4 regions of the Lysinibacillus sp. FSL H8-0500 genome follow, and region 1 is predicted to be linked to each of the others. Evidence: riboswitches for the same ligand, from Rfam matches in the RefSeq annotation. Region 1 holds a riboswitch; each other region holds the start of a gene.

Region 1 (3,192 bases):
TATGGACTGTTAAATGGACAAAATTCGAAAAAGTTATCCTTTGAACGTTATATTCAAGTTAATTATTTAGATAAAATTACAGAAGCAGCAAATATGCGTCTTTCTCATTTATCGAATGGTCAATTTGAGCTAAGACGCTCGGATAGACTTGAGAAACATGCCAAGCAAAGCGGGCTTGGCTTAGATGTCTATGATGCTTTTACAGATCAGTTACGAGATGTTAAAACATTATCAGGCGGAGAGAAGTTTAATGCTTCCTTAAGCCTTGCTTTAGGGATGGCTGACGTGATTCAAAGCTTCCAAGGCAATGTTCATATTGAAACAATGTTTATTGATGAGGGCTTTGGCTCACTTGATGAGGAGTCATTAAATAAAGCGATTGATACATTGATTGATTTACAAGATTCAGGTCGTATGATTGGCGTTATTTCGCACGTTCCTGAATTAAAATCTGCTATGCCAGCAGTCTTACATGTAGAGAAAACATTAAATGGACATAGCCAAACATATTTTGAAGTAAAGTAATGAAAAAAGGAGTGGCTCAAAATTCCTGAGCCAACCATTTACTTTATACGAGGCGTTGTTTTAGGCGTTGTTCCTTTCTTTGAGTCCATAACCTTTTTTACAATAGGTATCACAATAGGTGCTAATTTTACAGCGGTTTTCACAACGTTTGATACTTTCATTTAAAAACAGCTCCTTTTATTTTTATTACTACCTGTTTATTCTTCGATTAAAACATTAGCGAATCACACGAACTGCCTGCACAATATTCCAGATCACAATGCCAATTGATACGATGGTATAAATAGCAAACGATACAAGCCAAATAATAAGAAAGGTATTTCCTGAGGCTGGATCCAAACTAAATGTAGAAAAAATAAAGACAATAAAGAACAGTATTCCAAAAAGAACAGGAATTAAATGCGAAATCAGTGCGCGAATAGCATGGCTTTTTACATCATGATCTTTAGCAACAAGGTAAACAATTAATGGCACGATAAAAGGGGCAAAGAAAATACTGAGATAGCTAAAGGCGGATAAAATTTTAGGGTTCTCCATAGTTGTTCCTCCTTTTTTAATATTTACGCATGAAAAATAGTAAAGTTTCAAAAAATCATGTGTGGAAGAGGTTGTCATTCTCACAGCGTTTGCGTACAATAAAGATGTTTAAAAAAATTTCAGATGTAATGACCACAAGGGGGGCTGATGATGTCAGCTGAGACTGGGCACGTAATGCCTTGACTCTTTGAACCTGTAAGTTAAAACTTGCGTAGGGATGTGGATAGAAACCGACACTTATATGATGTGAGGCTCTGTCCTGACATCATTTTTTTATTCTAAGATGTCAGTAAGAGGCACATGTATGTATTTCTATTCCTGCTCTTGTATCCTACATCGGAACAAAGGAGAGAATATTTATGAACAAAGAAAGATTAATGATGCTTGTGGAGATTGCAATATTTGCTGCGATTGGCCTTGTGCTGGATCAAATCTCCTTTAAAGTATGGGCACAAGGTGGCTCTGTTAGTCTTGTTATGGTGCCTATTGTCCTCATCGCATTTCGCTGGGGCATAGTAGCTGGACTTACAACAGGGTTACTCGTAGGTGTAATGCAGACAATGTTTGGCGCTTTTATTGTACACTGGCTTCAGGGGCTATTAGATTATGGTGTTGCTTTTACCGTTGTAGGGCTAGCGGCATTCGTACGGCGACCATTACTCGAGGCTGCTAAAAATAGTAATAAAGTAAAAATGGCACGTTATATTATAATAGGCACTGTGCTGGCGGGCTTTTTACGTTATGCAGCGCATACTTGTGCAGGCGCAGTGTTTTTTGCAGAATATGCAGGTGATCAAAATGCATGGCTCTATTCCATTATCTATAATGGTACATACATGCTGCCTGCCACAATTTTAACGGTAATTATTAGTGTATTAGTCTTTACAGCCGCACCACAATTATTACGCCGTTAATTAATTTTATTTATCAATATAAAATCCCACAAAAAAGTTGATGTAGTACTTTTTGTGGGATTTTTACTAGATAATTGTATGCAAAAATATTTTTCCTTCACATGTAGCACATAAGAGGAGCAGCTAGCCTTTACAATACTACGATCACATTATCTAATAAAACAATAGACTATAATCGTGAAAATAATAAGGCTATAGATTGTTTGATAATAAGAAAACCTTGTATTGCCGGGAAAATTAACGGCAACCAAAGTTAAATGTAATGACTATGACTAAAAGCCAAATGTCCCTCCTGTATCATTCAATCCAGCATATAATATTTCAAGCGTTTTGAGTTCTATGCTTGGCAAGTTATGTTATAGTTAAGGGTAGACATTTAACAGGAAAGGGTCGTTAAAGATGATTGTAAAAACGCAAGAGGAGCTTGAAGCTTTTAAAAAAATTGGACGCATTTGTGCTGAAATTCGTGAAGTGATGAAGGCGGCTACAAAACCAGGTGTGACAACGCTTGAGCTAGATGAAATGGCAGGCCGCATGTTTGCAGAGGCAGGTGCTATTTCTGGGCCGAAGGGAGAGTATGATTTCCCGGGCTATACTTGTATAAGCATCAATGAGGAAGTGGCGCATGGTATTCCAGGAAAACGTGTCATCAAAGAAGGAGATATTGTGAATATTGATGTATCTGGCTCTTTAAATGGCTACTTTGCGGATACAGGTATTTCATTTGTAGTAGGTGATGGCTATGAGGACAAAGACAAACTATGCCGTGTTGCCAAAAGTGCTTTTGATCGAGCAATGACAAAGGTAAAAGCTGGCTCTAAACTAAATCAAATTGGGAAAGCAGTTGAGCGTGAGGCGAATGCTAACGGTCTAACTGTTATTATGAATTTAACAGGACATGGCTTAGGGCAGTCTTTACATGATGAGCCAAATCATATTTTAAACTATTATGATGCGTGGGATTCTACAATTATGAAGGAAGGTATGGTGCTTGCGGTGGAGCCGTTTATTTCCGCAAAAGCAGAGCATATTGTAGAAGCTGGCGATGGCTGGACATTTGTGACGCCTGATAAATCACTTGTTGCTCAAATTGAACATTCCATCATTGTAACAAAAGATAAACCAATTATTTTAACATCATTAGATGAGGAATAATAGAGCTGCAAAAAATCCTGTCTACCAATTATTTTTGGTAGGCAGGATTTTTTTTCATAAA
Region 2 (3,192 bases), 1.7 Mb from region 1:
TGATTTTACAGAGCCACAAGCAGAGGCGATTGTCAGCCTGCAATTATATCGTTTAACCAATACTGATATTACAGAGCTTCGTAAAGAGCAGGATGAGCTGAATAAAATAATTGCCAAGCTAGAAGGCATTTTGCAAAGTGAGACAAAGCTTATACGTGTGATCAAGCAGGAATTACAGGATATTAAAAAGCGCTTTACAGAGCCACGTCGCTCCAAAATTGAGCAGGAAATCGAAGAAATTAAAATTACCTTAGATGTGCTTGTGCCAAGCGAGGAAGTAGTGGTCACTGTCACAAAGGATGGCTATATTAAACGTACATCTACACGTTCACATGCCGCTTCCAATGGACAAGATTGCGCGATGAAGGACTCGGATTACTTATTGTATGAAGCAACCTTAAACACACAGCATCATTTGTTACTATTTACAAATCGAGGTAATTATATTTATCAGCCTGTTCATGAGCTTCCTGATATTCGCTGGAAGGAGCTTGGTCAGCATATTTCCAGTATTGTACCGACAGGTGAGGATGAAGCTATTATTGCAGTATATGGCTTTGCTACATTTGAGCAGCCAAATACCTATATCCTGACAGCCACAAAAGATGGTCAAATTAAGCGCTCCCCATTAGCAGATTATGTTGTCACACGTTATTCGAAGCCAATTAAAACGATGAATGTGAAGGCTGGCGATACAATGATCTATGCCGCCCTTGTGACAGATGATGTAGAGCTTATGCTGACAACAGATACTGCGTATGCCATTCGTTTTCCAATTGAGGAATTGCCTGTAACAGGTGTAAAAACAGGCGGAGTGAAAGGCATTACGCTAAAAGAGGAAGAAGCCTTAGTTGGGGTGAATGTGTTACAGCCTCATGAAACGCAGTATGTGGTCATTGTGACACAGCGTGGAGCAGTGAAGAAAATGAATGTTGCTGAAGTAGAGATGGCCAATCGAGCAAAACGTGGGCTCAAGGTATTAACAGAATTAAAGGCAAATCCACACCGTATTGTGGCGATTGTCCAAGCAACGGATAAGGAGCAGGTTGTGATTGAAACCGAAAAAGGGGTGCAGGAGGTGTTAGATGTACAAGCTTTAACACGTGCAGATCGTCATTCTAATGGTTCCTTTAAGGTGGATGTTGTAGCAGATGGGCCGATTTCACATGTGCAAATCGCCAAAAAAGAGCCAGCTGACGTAAAAGAGAGTTAGTAGAAATGAACGCATCGACCTGTACCAGTTACAGGTCGGTGCTTTTTTAGTCATACATCTAAAAATGTAGACGAGCCCTTGTCATTTCCAATCAACTATGGGTATAATAATCATCGAAAAGTTCATAGCGAAAGAATGTAGGGGGGCTAGTAGCGGCTAGCTGAGATTGTGTCCGATAGGCACTGACCCTTTGAACCTGATTTGGCTCGTACCAGCGTAGGGAACATCTATTCAAAAAAGCATTATTTTGGAGATTGATTGTGAGACGTCTGGGAGAAATCCTAGGCGTTTTTTATTTTAGTTCAGCGGAGATGTCACAGATGGCGTCATAAATATGCTTTACGTACATTTTGCCAATGTTCTTCTGGTGCTAACATTCATTGTATGAACGCTTTCATATTTTAAACTAGGGGGATTACGCATGAAAAAATGGGCATTTATTGTATTGACAGTCACAGCACTGCTTGCACTTATTGGCTGTAGTGAGAAGGAGGACAAGCTAGCTGATGATGCACTCCAAAAGGTTTCTGTTGTCCTGGATTGGACACCGAATACCAACCATACAGGGCTTTATGTAGCAAAAGAGCTTGGCTATTTTGAGGAACAGGGCTTAGATGTGGAAATTATTATGCCTGGTGAGGCGGGAGCTGATCAGCTTGTCGCATCTGGGAAAGCGGAGTTCGGGGTAAGCTATCAGGAAGGCATTACACAGGCGCGTGTACAGGATGTGCCACTTGTCTCCATTGCTGCCATTATTCAGCATAATACCTCTGGCTTTGCTTCTATTGCCTCAAAGGGTATTACGTCGCCAAAGGATTTTGAAGGAAAAACATATGGTGGCTGGGGTGCACCACTTGAGCAAGCAGTATTGCAATCCTTAATGCAAACAGAGGACGCCGATATCAATAAGCTTGATATTGTAAATGCAGGCGATTTAGATTTCTTTACCATGATGCAGAAGGATATTGATTTTGCGTGGATTTATTATGCATGGACAGGTATTGAGGCAGAGCTTCGTGGTGAACAGATTAATATGCTGTATCTAACGGATTATAGTGAGCAGCTTGATTATTATACACCTGTCTTGGCAACAAATGAAAAGATGATTGAAAACAATCCTGACACGGTGAAGGCATTTGTTGCTGCTGCAGCAAAAGGCTATGAATATGCAATTGAGCATCCTAGTGAGGCAGCTGATATTTTACTAGAAGCAGCTCCTGACTTAGATAAAGAACTGGTACATAAAAGTCAAGAATGGTTAGCAGATAAGTATCAGGATGATGCGGCACAATGGGGAGAGCAAAAGCTGTCCGTTTGGGAAAACTATGCTAACTGGATGTCCAGCAATCAGGTGTTGGAGGGCGAATTTAATGCTGAGCAAGCCTTTACCAATGACTTTTTACCAAAAAAGGAGAAAAACTAATATGGCAAATTCATTAATTAGTGTTCAAATTATCCCAAAAACAGAAAGATATGAGGATATTATACCTTATGTTGATGCGGCTATTGCTGTTATTGATGCTTCTGGTGTGAAGTATGAGGTGCATCCACTGGAAACAACAATGGAGGGTGAGCTGTCAGCCTTGCTGCAAATTATTGAGAAAATGAATGACAAAATGATTGAACTTGGTGCCATCAATGTGATTACACAGGTGAAAATTTTATATCAGCCATCTGGTATTACGATGAGTACATTAACGGAGAAATATCAGTAATGAAACAAGCATTGCACAAGGGAAGGACGATATTTTTTATCGCCTTCCTCTTATTCGTCTGGGAGCTAATTGTGCTTGTGGCTGAAATTCCTCATTGGCTACTACCTGCACCGAGTAGTATTGTGAGGGAAGGCTTTCAGTCGTATCAAGCCTTTCTACCACATACTTTTGCAACGGTACAATTAGCGTTATTAGGGCTTGCCCTTGGGATTTGCTGTGGTTTGACGGTTGCCATTGTCTTGCATCGTTTTACATTTATTCGTG
Region 3 (3,192 bases), 1.1 Mb from region 1:
TATGTAAAGGAATGGATAGCACACTATAACGAAAGGATAACCGAGCTATTATTACGCTTTGATTGACCTCATGAATAATCAGCACTACTATTAGGGATGGAAAGGAGGGCATTTATGTGGCTTATCTCGGCATGATTTTCTTTCAAATTGTAGCGCCTATCTTAGTGTTACTTGTACTAGGGGCGATCTTGCAAAAGAAATTTCGTTTTAACTTAAAAGCATTATCGCAGCTTATTACCTATTGTTTTATGCCAGCAGCTGTTTTTATTAATTTATATGAAACAAGTGTAGAATTATCTGTGCTTGGAGAGGTTGCGCTATTTATTGTGCTGTTCATGGGGAGTCAAATGCTGCTTAGTCACCTTTTAGCGAAAGGGCTTGGATTAGCTAAAACGGAGGCAGCTGTCTTTAAAAATAGCGTTGTACTCATTAATTCAGGGAATTATGGTATTCCTGTTGCTCAGATGATTTTTGCCATGCAGCCCATTGGTGTAGCCATTCAAGTCATTCTTGTTATATTTCAAAATATGACAACTTATACATATGGTTTATATAATTTAATTTCCTCTACAAAATCAGGTCTCTCAATTATCAAAGACTTTTTTAAAATGCCGATTATTCACGCACTTATTATTGGAGTCGCTATGAACTATTGGAATATTGGTATTCCACAGTTTATTAGAATTCCGATAGACCATGTAGCAGATGGTTTTATTGCGGTGGCATTAATTACTTTGGGTGCACAGCTATCACAGCTTGAAATAAAATCAATGTTTAATAAAACGGTTTTTATTAGTTGTTTTACGCGTTTAATTATTGGGCCGACTATAGCATTGGCGGTTATTTTTCTATTGGGCTTGGACGGAGTTGTTGCACAATCATTGCTGATCGCCAGTGCTTTTCCAACATCCCGCAATAGCTCTAGTCTAGCATTAGAATACGATGTGGAATCAGCAATCGCTGCACAAACTGTATTATTTTCAACGATTGTTAGTTGTATAACGGTAACAGTTATTATTTATCTAGCAGAAATATTATTTGCGTAGTAGAAGGAAAAAATAAGCTTCCATCTCTTAGTAATATCTGCTACACTAGCATCAAACTAAATAGTATTAACTAGGGGAGTCTGATGAGTCAGGCTGAGAGGGAAACACTACGAAGTTTCTTGACCCTTTGGACCTGATCTGGCTCATACCAGCGTGGGAAAGTTAAGAAGCTATTGCATCGTATAATGTATGCAATCAATAGACCTTTACATTGACGGCCGGATCCAAATGATTATTTTGGATTCGGCTTTTATTTATTTTGTTGGGGTGAGCTAGATTCGGTCCTTGTATCCAAATATATTTGAGGGAGAGAAGTAGCTTATGTCAGCAATTAGTGAAAAGAACATGATGATTATGTCCAGCTTTGAAGGGAGCAAAAAGGTATATGTGGAAGGATCACGTCCAGATATTTTAGTACCTATGCGTGAAATTGCATTAAGCCCAACAACTGGTAGCTTTGGGGATGAGGAAAATGCTCCTGTGCGAGTATATGATACAAGTGGGCCCTATACAGACCCAGCTTATCAGGTAGATATTACAAAAGGGTTGCCTGCCTTACGACGTACATGGATAGAAGAACGGGAGGATGTTGAAGAATATGAGGGACGTACGATTAAACCGGAGGATAATGGCTTTCGTCGTGCTGATGACCCGCGTATTCAAGAAAATGTTTTTCCCGAATTGGCGAGAAAGCCTTTACGTGCTAAAAAAGGTAAAAATGTAACACAGCTTCATTATGCAAAAAATGGCATTATTACACCTGAAATGGAGTTTGTAGCTATCCGAGAAAATATGGAACCTGAATTTGTTCGGTCTGAAATTGCAGCAGGGCGAGCTATAATGCCTTCTAATATTAATCATCCTGAGGCGGAGCCAATGATTATCGGTCGTAATTTCCATGTAAAAATCAATGCAAACATTGGGAATTCTGCGGTATCTTCGTCCATTGCAGAAGAAGTGGAGAAAATGACTTGGGCAACGCGCTGGGGTGCAGATAACATTATGGATCTATCGACTGGTAAACATATTCATACAACAAGAGAATGGATTATTCGAAATGCTGCGGTGCCGGTGGGAACAGTGCCAATTTATCAGGCTTTAGAAAAAGTAAATGGCGTAGCTGAGGATTTAACGTGGGAGGTTTATCGTGATACTCTCATTGAACAAGCCGAGCAGGGTGTGGATTATTTCACCATTCATGCAGGTGTTCTTTTACGCTATGTACCGCTTACAGCAAATCGTGTAACGGGCATTGTATCTCGTGGAGGCTCTATAATGGCTCAGTGGTGTTTATATCATCATCAAGAGAATTTCCTTTATACGCACTTTGAGGAAATCTGTGAAATTATGAAAGCTTATGATGTTGCTTTTTCCTTAGGTGATGGTTTACGCCCAGGCTCAATTGCAGATGCCAATGATGAGGCACAATTTGCAGAGCTTGAAACGCTAGGCGAACTAACAAAAATTGCTTGGAAACATGATGTTCAGGTGATGGTTGAAGGGCCGGGTCATGTACCGATGCATCTGATTAAAGAAAATATGGACAAGCAATTAGAGGTCTGCAAGGAAGCGCCCTTCTATACATTAGGCCCCCTAACAACAGATATAGCTCCGGGTTATGACCATATTACCTCAGCCATTGGCGCAGCGATGATTGGGTGGTTTGGTACAGCGATGCTTTGTTATGTGACACCGAAAGAGCATCTTGGCTTACCGAATCGAGAGGATGTTCGCGTGGGCGTTATCACTTATAAAATTGCTGCACATGCGGCTGATTTAGCAAAAGGACATCCTGGTGCGCAACAACGAGACGATGCACTGTCTAAAGCACGTTTTGAATTCCGTTGGCGCGATCAATTTAATCTATCATTAGACCCTGAGCGTGCAGTGGAATATCACGATGAAACCTTGCCAGCAGAGGGGGCAAAGACAGCACATTTTTGTTCGATGTGTGGCCCTAAATTCTGTAGTATGCGAATTTCGCAGGATATTCGTAATTATGCTAAGGATAAGGATTTGAATACTACTGAGGCGATCCATCAAGGTATGAAGGAAAAGGCCGAGGAATTTAAAAAAGCAGGTAGTCAGATTTATCAATAAGGGAAGAGTACTTGTGTTGATTTCGTTTGACACAAGTCCTTTTCAT
Region 4 (3,192 bases), 540 kb from region 1:
ATTTCCTAGGAAATGATGTATATTCAAGTTGTTTCGCTTCTTGTTGTCGTAATTCGACACGGCGAATTTTCCCTGAAGAGGTTTTTGGTAGCTCTTCTACAAACTCAATGGCACGAGGATATTTATAGGGTGCTGTTAATGTTTTTACATGCTGCTGAAGTGTTTGCATAAGCTGCTGATCACCGATTTCACCCTGATGAAGAACAATAAATGCCTTGACAATATTTCCTCGAACCTTGTCAGGGCTTGCTATAACAGCCGCTTCTTTGACAGTTGGATGCTTCATTAAGGCATCCTCCACTTCAAATGGGCCAATTGTATAGCCTGAAGAAATAATGACATCATCACCTCGCCCCTCAAACCAAAAGTAGCCATCCTTATCTTTATAGGCACGATCTCCTGTAATATACCAATCACCACGGAATTGTAAATGTGTACGTTCAGGGTCTTTTAAATATTTTTTAAAGAGTGCAGGTGTTGCTCGGTGGACGGCTATATCTCCCACTTCTCCGACAGCAACTGGCTGACCTTCGTCATTAATAATGTCTACTGTATTGCCAGGTGTTGGTTTTCCCATCGAACCAGCTCTTGTTTCCATTCCCACCATTGTACCAACAAGTAATGTATTTTCAGTTTGACCATAGCCATCTCGTATTTGTACATGACAAACATCTGAAAATACTTTAATCACCTCACTATTTAAAGGCTCACCTGCTGACACAGCCTGACGAACGGCACTTAAATTATATCGCTGTAAATGATCAAGTGCTGCCATAAAACGATATTCCGTTGGTGTGCAACATAGAACATTAATATTGAACTTTTCAAGCAATGTTAGGTAAGTAGCTGCATCAAATTTCCCCTTATAGACAAATGCTGTTGCACCACTTCCTAATGTAGCAAGGAACGGACTCCATATCCATTTTTGCCAGCCAGGTGCTGCTGTAGCCCAAACAATATCATTCTCTTGGACACCTAACCAATAGGGAGCTGATGTACGTAAATGTGCATAGCCCCAGCTATGACTATGGACTGCGGCTTTAGGATTACCTGTTGTACCACTTGTATAGGCTAAAAAAGCAATATCTGTGCTTTTGGTTGGAGTAGGATTTATGTAAGTTGTTGATTGATATTGCATATTTTCTAGTAATGGTTGCCATGGTTCATGTGCATTACCAATTACAAATTGCTGTATACCCTGTAAATTTTCCACCTTATCAAATTGTTCAATATAAGGCTCATAGGCAATAATAGCTTGTACATTTGCATGTTGAATGCGATAGTCAATATCTTTGGTTCTTAACATTTCTGAGCTTGGAATAATCGTTAAACCCGCTTTTAAAGCAGCAATATAAACAATATAGGCTTCGACAGAGCGTGGTACCATCACTAGTATCACATCACCTTTTGTTAAGCCTTGTTTTGTAAAAACATGTGCTGCCTGATTGGCCCTTTCAAGTAAATGCGTGTATGTAATCCATTGAACCTCTTGATGTTCATCACAAATAATTAATGCATTTTTAGTTGTATCCTGTGCATATTTTTCAATTTCCTCTGTAATATTATACCATTCTGGTGCAATCAAATCTTGTCTTTTCACGGCAAATGCCCCCTTTTGTTATGACACATTATAAATCTCCTATTTTGTGTTTTTCAATGCTTTGCGTTCAATTTACCAAAAGTCATGACAACTATCATATTTAGTTATATGGTATCGGTCATATTCATATGAATTCTCTCTTGAACAAGCTAAAAAAGTATGGTACATTTTGGTCAACTGAAAACAAGATTGCAGGGGGACTCATTATGAGTTGAGAAGGTAAAACCTGACCCTTTGAACCTGTTAGTTAATACTGGCGTAGGGAGCAATATCCATCTATTTTTATTGATGAAGGGCTCTTTTGCGTGTATTTTTACACAAAAAGGGCCTTTTTGCATGCTTACGTTCGTCCAATAAGGAGGACCTATAATGATTATTCAAAAAATTCGGCAAAAAAATCCATTAATTCATTGCATTACAAATTATGTCGTCGCAAACTTCCAAGCAAATGGACTATTAGCAATTGGTGCTTCACCTGTTATGGCTGATGGCAACGATGAGGTGGAGGAAATGGTAAAAATTTCCTCAAGCTTATTAATTAATATCGGCACACTGAATGATACCATGAAAAAATCTATGTTACTGGCTGGAAAAAGGGCAAATGCGCTTGGTATCCCTGTTATGTTAGATCCAGTAGGCGCTGGTGCAACAAACTACCGTAAACAAGCTGTACAATACCTACTCGAAGAAATTCAATTTGCAGCTATTCGTTGCAATATTGGAGAACTTGCGGCAATTGCTCATGTAGAATGGCAGCAAAAGGGTGTAGATAGTGGAACAGGCTCTATTTCTGTAGAGGATGAAGCAAAAAAAGTGGCCAAGCTGTATCAATGTATCGTCATTGTTACAGGTGAAAAGGACTTTATCACAGATGGCAATCAGCAGCAATGGATTGCAGGTGGAAATGCCCAAATGACAGAGGTCACTGGAACAGGCTGCCTTTTAAGTGCTATTTGTTGTGCTGCTTATGTAGCTGATCAGCAGCCCTATCATCAGTTAGCTGAGATACTAAAGCTTTATAAACAAATTGCCGAGCAAGCTGCTGCTTCTACACAATATATAGGTGATTTTCAAATTGCTGTGTTAAATGAACTAGGTCGTCTATCCAAGGGCGGTGAGCAATAATGCACATTGTGACAACAATCGCTGGTTCTGATAGTGGTGGCGGTGCTGGCATACAGGCTGATTTAAAAACCTTTCAGGAATTAAAAGTGTTTGGAACAACCGTTATTACAGCTTTAACTGCTCAAAATACACGAGGTGTTTCAGGTGTTCTGCCAATTGAGGCAGCTTTTGTAAAACAACAACTACAGGCATTGCTTGATGATTTTTCAATAAGTGCTGTCAAAACAGGCATGTTATTTTCCTCAGCTATTATTCATACAATTGCGCAAGTAATAGCTGATACAAACATACCACTTATTGTTGATCCTGTGATGATTGCCAAAGGTGGCGAAAGTTTATTACAGCAAGAAGCCATTGATGCTATTATCCATTATTTACTGCCAATCGCAACTATTGTCACGCCAAATATTCCGGAAGCTGAAACATTGACAGGCAAAAAAATCAACACAATCGCTGATATAAAAAAA

What was found. Region 1 has a riboswitch for thiamine pyrophosphate ahead of thiT (energy-coupled thiamine transporter ThiT). Riboswitches for the same ligand answer to the same signal wherever they lie in the genome.
Region 2: it holds a riboswitch for thiamine pyrophosphate, as region 1 does, so the genes downstream of both, MHB44_RS11015 (ABC transporter substrate-binding protein) here and thiT (energy-coupled thiamine transporter ThiT) in region 1, are expected to answer to the same signal.
Region 3: it holds a riboswitch for thiamine pyrophosphate, as region 1 does, so the genes downstream of both, thiC (phosphomethylpyrimidine synthase ThiC) here and thiT (energy-coupled thiamine transporter ThiT) in region 1, are expected to answer to the same signal.
Region 4: it holds a riboswitch for thiamine pyrophosphate, as region 1 does, so the genes downstream of both, thiM (hydroxyethylthiazole kinase) here and thiT (energy-coupled thiamine transporter ThiT) in region 1, are expected to answer to the same signal.

What each region holds. Positions count from the first base shown of each region.
Region 1 covers NZ_CP150292.1:4,013,410-4,016,601, reverse strand. Annotated here, with positions in the region: gene MHB44_RS19255 (SMC family ATPase) at 1-525, shown strand, start outside; gene MHB44_RS19250 (hypothetical protein) at 564-686, opposite strand; gene MHB44_RS19245 (DUF4870 domain-containing protein) at 742-1,062, opposite strand; TPP riboswitch at 1,190-1,297, shown strand; gene thiT (energy-coupled thiamine transporter ThiT) at 1,422-1,976, shown strand; gene map (type I methionyl aminopeptidase) at 2,376-3,131, shown strand; gene MHB44_RS19230 (hypothetical protein) at 3,160-3,192, opposite strand, start outside.
Region 2 covers NZ_CP150292.1:2,313,623-2,316,814, forward strand. Annotated here, with positions in the region: gene parC (DNA topoisomerase IV subunit A) at 1-1,213, shown strand, start outside; TPP riboswitch at 1,343-1,453, shown strand; gene MHB44_RS11015 (ABC transporter substrate-binding protein) at 1,635-2,636, shown strand; gene MHB44_RS11020 (thiamine-binding protein) at 2,638-2,928, shown strand; gene MHB44_RS11025 (ABC transporter permease) at 2,928-3,192, shown strand, end outside.
Region 3 covers NZ_CP150292.1:322,248-325,439, forward strand. Annotated here, with positions in the region: gene MHB44_RS01440 (AEC family transporter) at 117-1,046, shown strand; TPP riboswitch at 1,109-1,223, shown strand; gene thiC (phosphomethylpyrimidine synthase ThiC) at 1,368-3,146, shown strand.
Region 4 covers NZ_CP150292.1:3,477,445-3,480,636, forward strand. Annotated here, with positions in the region: gene MHB44_RS16500 (acyl--CoA ligase) at 1-1,600, opposite strand, end outside; TPP riboswitch at 1,784-1,882, shown strand; gene thiM (hydroxyethylthiazole kinase) at 1,970-2,725, shown strand; gene thiD (bifunctional hydroxymethylpyrimidine kinase/phosphomethylpyrimidine kinase) at 2,725-3,192, shown strand, end outside.